Regions from separate parts of the Halomonas kalidii genome, predicted to be linked through region 2. Evidence: riboswitches for the same ligand, from Rfam matches in the RefSeq annotation. Region 2 holds a riboswitch; the other holds the start of a gene.
The links. Region 2 has a riboswitch for thiamine pyrophosphate ahead of thiC (phosphomethylpyrimidine synthase ThiC). Riboswitches for the same ligand answer to the same signal wherever they lie in the genome.
Positions count from the first base shown of each region.

Region 1: linked by a shared signal. The riboswitch ahead of thiE (thiamine phosphate synthase) and the one ahead of thiC (phosphomethylpyrimidine synthase ThiC) in region 2 are both predicted to bind thiamine pyrophosphate.

Region 1 covers NZ_JASCQN010000029.1:87,173-90,339, reverse strand. The annotation lists gene QLQ85_RS07675 (DUF1826 domain-containing protein) at 1-127, opposite strand, end outside; gene QLQ85_RS07670 (DMT family transporter) at 377-1,252, shown strand; gene thiE (thiamine phosphate synthase) at 1,259-1,876, opposite strand; TPP riboswitch at 1,913-2,015, opposite strand; gene QLQ85_RS07660 (hypothetical protein) at 2,059-2,334, opposite strand; gene QLQ85_RS07655 (glycosyltransferase family 32 protein) at 2,331-3,119, opposite strand.
Region 2 covers NZ_JASCQN010000018.1:23,648-26,814, forward strand. The annotation lists gene thiC (phosphomethylpyrimidine synthase ThiC) at 73-1,962, opposite strand; TPP riboswitch at 2,054-2,172, opposite strand; gene tenA (thiaminase II) at 2,258-2,926, opposite strand; TPP riboswitch at 2,999-3,127, opposite strand.

The DNA.
Region 1 (3,167 bases), on a different contig from region 2:
CCTCCGGCAGCGTGCGCTCCATGACGGCGAGGGTGATATCGTCCTCGAAGATACGGGGCAGCACGCCGATGTCGTGACCGTAGGCCCAGTGGGGGCAGTCCGGGGGCATGGGAAGCGGGGCGACCATGGCGAGGCTCTCGTCGGCAGAAAAATAAAGGTTACTATATAACATAACAAGGGGGCTCTCGGACAATGCCCGGACACGACATGAGGACGGCATCCTCGCCAGCGTCCAGCGCATGGCTGTCGGCGACCCGGCGGTTGCCGTTTGTCTGCTAACCTCCTAGCCTGTCGTCACGATCACGCCCCGTCGGCCTCCTGGACCGGCGGGGTGGTTTTTTGGGCGCCGGCTAGCCGGAGGGGCGGGGAGGTCTCCATGTCATCGTCGTTGAAGGGCATCCTGTTCATGTGTGCGGGCGTCTTCTGCCTGGCACTCGGCGACGCCATCGCCAAGTGGCTGGGCGAGGTGCATTCGCCGCTGCAGATCATCTTCTTCCGTACCCTGGTGTCGCTGCCGCTGATCGCGCTGCTGGCGCATTTCGGCGGCGGCCTGCGCAAGCTGCGCACCCGCCGGCCCGGCGTACACCTGGCCCGCGGGCTGATCTACACCGGCACCATGGTCTTCTTCGTGCTCGGCCTGACCCTGCTGCCGCTGGCCGAGGCCACGGCCATCGCCTTCGCCGCGCCGCTGTTCGTCACGCTGCTCTCGGTGCCGCTGCTCGGCGAAAGGGTCGACCGCCAGGTGCTGGCGGCCTCGTTGCTGGGCTTTGCCGGGGTGCTGGTGGTGGTGCGGCCGGGCGGCGAGGGTTTCCACTCCGGCGCGCTGGTCATGCTGGCCGCGGCGGTCTTCTATGCGTTGCTGATGATCACCTCGCGGCGCTACGGGGGCCGCGAGCATCTCTGGGCCATGGTCTTCTACATCACCCTGGTGCCGCTGATGGTGACCACGGTCACCCTGCCCTGGGTGTGGCAGACGCCGCATCCCTGGCACTGGCTGGGGTTTCTCGGCTCGGGGATCGTCGGTATCGGAGCGACGGCGTGCATCACCCTGGCGTTTCGTTTCGCGCCGGCGGCCATCGCGGCCCCCTTCGACTACAGCGCCATGCTCTGGGCGGTGCTGCTGGGCTGGTGGTTCTGGGGCGAGATGCCCGACCTCTGGGTCTTCGTCGGCAGTCTGCTGATCATCGGCAGCGGCCTGGCGATCGCCTACCACGACCGCCGCACGACGCTGAAGCGCCGCCCCACCTCCTGAGGACGATCAGCGCGACGCGAAGAAGGCCCGGGCCGCGGCCTCGGGATCGGGTTGGCCGCAGATCGCCGAGATCACCGCCAGGCCGTCGGCCCCCGCCGAGCGCACCGCCGCGGCATGCTCGGCCGTGAGGCCGCCGATGGCCACCGTGGGCAGGGGGCTGGCGGCGACCAGCGCGGCCAGGCCGTCGAAGCCCAGCGGGCGCGCGTGGTCGTGCTTGGTGGGGGTGGCGAACACCGGGCCCAGGCCCAGGTAGTCCAGCGGGCCCGGATCGAGGCGGGCGAGCTGGCCGTGGGTCTGCACCGAGAGCCCGAGGATCGCCCGCTCGCCCAGGGCGGCGCGGGCGGCGGCCACGTCGCCGTCGTCCTGGCCCAGGTGCAGGCCGTCGGCCCCGGCGGCCAGGGCCACCTCGAGGCGGTCGTTGATGATCAGCGGCACGCCGCTGCCGGCGAGTGCGGCCTTGAGGCGGCGGGCCTGGTCGATCAGCTCGGCCGTGGAGGCGTGCTTGTCGCGCAGTTGTACCAGCGTCACGCCGCCGCGCACGGCGGCGACCACCGTGTCCACCAGCCCGCGGTCGGCGCAGAGGCCGGGGTCGGTGACCAGGTAAAGGGAAAGGTCGATTGGCATGCTGTCCTCCCGGCGGGGAGGTACAGGCAAGCGGAAGGCCGTCGCTGCACGACTCCCTACGCCGGCATTATCCGGGTCAGGTTCCGAGGGTACCTCTCAGCCGCTGCGCGGTGTCGCCGCGGCGCCCCTGTCGTCGGCTTCCTACTATCCATGCCGGTCGTGCTCCTGTAAAGCCGCCGGGCTCAGGCCAGCAGGTGAAAGCCGGCCAGGGTGAGCAGGCTGGCCTGGGTCAGGCTGAGGCAGTCGTTCCGCAGCCTGCCTGGGCCAGCCTCGTTCGCCACGGTGTCCCGGTCCTCCGGCCACAGCAGGGCCATGACGCCTGCGGCCAGGCTGATCATTCCCAGTGGCAGGTCCACGAGCTGCCAGCTCGCCGTCAGCCCTCCGATGCCCAGCAGCAGCAGGCCCGCCACCGTCAGCAGGCCGGCGCGCAGGAGGGGATCGATTCGTCTGGCTCTCATGCCGCCTCCTCCCTCACGACCGCGACGCGCTTCTGCTCCCGGTTCCACTTGCCCTGCGGCTTGTCGATGTACTGGAAGTGCTCATTGGTGAAGCTGCCCTGGGTGCAGGCGTAGCGGTAGAGCACGGTGTCCAGGCTGCCCATGTCGAGCACGCGGTTGAACACCCCGGGGCCGGTCATATCGAAGACGCCCTCGAGCGTGTTCGCTTCGATATTGGCGTTGATCGCCCGGATCACGGCCTCCAGCTCGGGAGAGTGGGGCCTGCTGGCGATGAAGAAGTTGTTGAGCGCGTCGCGCTTGGTCCTGATGAACAGCGACTGCCGATCGGATCCGAGCAGCCGGCCGAGCGGCCATGTCAGGTGGGCGTCGATATCCAGGTAGACGCCGCCATGCGCCTGCAGCACCAGGACCCGCCAGAAATCCGCCTGGGCGGCGCCGATCTGCAGCCGGGAATAGTGCCGAACTATCTCGCCGGGGTAGTACTGCGCGATGAAGTCGGCACGGGCCGCCGTCGTCATGAAGCGGTACTCGAAGTCGGGCGCCATGAGGCGGTTGAACAGGTAGTTCAGGTAGACCGGCAGGGTCACGCGGTCGGTGAAGTTGGTCTGCCAGAGGACGCGGGGAATGGTGGCTGGCCGCCGGCTCCGGATCAGGGGGCTGGCTCGAGCCGGCAGGGTGAAGCGCGTGTCGGGATAGGCGTAGTGAAAGGCGTAGCACGCGACCTTGAGCAGGTTGGCAATGAGCTTGATCAGTCGATTGGTCAACAATCTATGCAGCGGCTTCATGGGGGGACCTGTGGTGTCGGATTCGAGAGCACGCGCAGCGGGTTGCGC
Region 2 (3,167 bases):
CGGCGACTTCCGACCGAGACGAACACGCCGGCCCTGGGGCCGGCGTGACATCGCGGGTAGGAAGCGGGGTGCCTACACCTCCTGATACAGCTCGCTGCCCTTGTTGCGGAACTTCTCCGCCTGCTCCTCCATGCCCTTCATGACGGCTTCCTGGTCGCCGTCGAGGCCATGCTCGCTGGCATAGTCGCGCACCTCCTGGCTGATCTTCATGGAGCAGAACTTGGGCCCGCACATCGAGCAGAAGTGGGCCACCTTGGCCGAGTCCTTGGGCAGGGTCTCGTCGTGGTACTCGCGGGCCGTGTCCGGGTCGAGGCCGAGGTTGAACTGGTCCTCCCAGCGGAACTCGAAGCGCGCCTTGGACAGCGCATTGTCGCGACGCTGGGCGGCCGGGTGGCCCTTGGCGAGGTCGGCGGCGTGGGCGGCGATCTTGTAGGTGATGATGCCGGTCTTGACGTCGTCCTTGTTGGGCAGGCCGAGGTGCTCCTTGGGGGTCACGTAGCAGAGCATGGCGCAGCCGAACCAGCCGATCATCGCCGCGCCGATGCCCGAGGTGATGTGGTCGTAGCCCGGCGCGATGTCGGTGACCAGCGGCCCCAGCGTATAGAAGGGCGCCTCGTCGCAGTACTCGAGCTGCTTGTCCATGTTCTCCTTGACCAGGTGCATGGGCACGTGGCCGGGGCCTTCGATCATCACCTGCACGTCGTGCTTCCAGGCGATGTGGGTCAGCTCGCCGAGGGTCTTGAGCTCGGCCATCTGGGCCTCGTCGTTGGCGTCGGCCACCGAGCCGGGACGCAGGCCGTCACCGAGCGAGAAGGCGACATCGTACTGCTTGCAGATCTCGCAGATCTCCTCGAAGTGGGTGTAGAGGAAGCTCTCCCGGTGGTGGAACAGGCACCACTTGGCCATGATCGAGCCGCCCCGCGAGACGATGCCGGTCACGCGCTTGGCGGTCAGCGGCACATAGCGCAGCAGCACCCCGGCGTGGATGGTGAAGTAGTCCACGCCCTGCTCGGCCTGCTCGATCAGGGTGTCGCGGAATACCTCCCAGGTGAGGTCCTCGGCCACCCCATTGACCTTCTCCAGCGCCTGGTAGATGGGCACGGTACCGATCGGCACCGGCGCGTTGCGGATGATCCACTCGCGGGTCTCGTGGATGTTCTGGCCGGTGGAGAGGTCCATGATGGTGTCGGCGCCCCAGCGGATGCCCCAGGTCATCTTGTCGACCTCTTCCTCGATGGAGGAGGTCACCGCCGAGTTGCCCAGGTTGCCGTTGATCTTCACCAGGAAGTTGCGGCCGATGATCATCGGCTCGGACTCGGGGTGGTTGATGTTGTTGGGGATGATGGCGCGGCCCGCCGCCACTTCCTGGCGCACGAACTCCGGGGTGATCTCCTCGGGCAGCCGCGCACCGAAGCCCTGGCCCGGATGCTGGTTGCCGAGGATGCGCTCGACTTCCTCGGTGCCCAGGGCTTGGCGCCGCTGGTTCTCGCGAATGGCGATGAATTCCATCTCCGGGGTGATGATGCCCTGGCGCGCATAGTGCAGCTGGGTGACGTTTCTGCCGGCCTTGGCCCGCCGTGGGGTACGGGTCAGGTCGAAGCGCAGCTGGGCGAGCATGGGGTCGTTGGCACGGCGCTGCCCGTATTCGCTGGTTGGCCCGTCGAGGAACTCGGTGTCGTCGCGCTCCTCGATCCAGGCACGACGCAGCTCGGGCAGTCCCTGGCGCAGGTCGATCTCGGCCGTGGGATCGGTGTAGGGGCCCGAGGTGTCGTAGACCAGCAGCGGCGGGTTCTCCTCGTCGGCCCCGGAGGTCCTGGTCGGCGACAGCGAGATCTCGCGGAAGGGCACGCGGATGTCCGGGCGGGAGCCCTCGACGTAGCGCTTGCGCGAGCCGGGCAACGGCTGGACGGCGGCGGCGTCGACGCGGGCGGTCTCGGCGAGGAAGTGCTGGGTCTTGCTCATCGGTTGTTCTCCCTATGGGGTGTCACGTCTGGGGGTGTTGTCAGGGAGGACAGGTGGGAAGTGACAGGGGCAGGGTGTCCGGTCTTGCCGAGCCTGCATGTCGCTTGATCCCTACGCTGGTCCTAGCCAGTTCAGGTTCAACGGGATCCATGCTCGGGCGCGTGCGCCGCATGATCTCAGCCGTCTTCAACGGCACCCCGTCAAGCGTGGTGGTCGATTGCTTGGCAAGCCTCATCTTGCCTGCCGCGTCCGGCCTGACCAGGGCCAGCGCGGGTCTGTCGATGGAGCCAGGCGGTCAGTCGGTGCGGTCCAGCCCCATCTGCCAGAAGTCGATCTCGAGTCGCGTGGCGTCGCGGAATACCCCCGACAGCTCCTGGAAGCGCGCCGGGGTGACGTCGGCCAGGCGCGCATCGAGCCACTCCAGCTCGGCGCGCATGGCGCCCTGGAAGTCGTCGCCCTCGTACATGGCGATCCAGGTGTCATAGGGATTGGCCTCGCCGCGGACGGTGAAGGCCTGGGCGTTCAGCCAGTTGGCGATCTCGCCGTAGCCGATCAGGCAGGGCGCCAAGGCCACGTGCAGGTCGAGCAGGTCGCCCCGGTTGCCGGTATCCAGCACATAGCGGGTATAGGCGAGGGTGGCCTTGGCTTCGGGCAGCCGGGCCAGGTCGGCCTCGTCGATGCCCCAGTCGCGGCAGTAGCCCACGTGCAGGCCGAGTTCCACGTCGACGATCGCCTTGAGCCCCTCATGGGCCTGGCGCAGGTCGGCCAGGGTGCGGCTCTTGTAGGCGGCCAGGGCATAGGCCCGGGCGAAGTGGATCAGGAACAGGTAGTCCTGCTGCAGGTAGTGGCGAAAGGCACCCTGCGCGAGCGAGCCGGCGCCGAGCTGGCGCACGAAGTCGTGCTCGACATAGCGGCGCCAGTCGTCCTGGCAGGCGGCGGTCAGATCGTCGAAGCGGTAACCCATCTTGCCTCCGGTCGAAGCGGCGATCCGGAGCGCGGGCGAGGTGAAGGAGGAGGGCCGGGAAGGTGCTGCGTGGCTGGCCCACCGCCTGATTCCCTACGCCGGCGTTAACCGGATCAGGTTCCACGGGACCAGCGCTGGTGGTGGCCTCGCGGCCGACCTGCGCCATCTCAGCCGGATTCACCGGCACCCCGTCAAGCGTCGAGGGCCAGTCTAGCAGGCTGGCCGTGACTTGCCAGCCCAT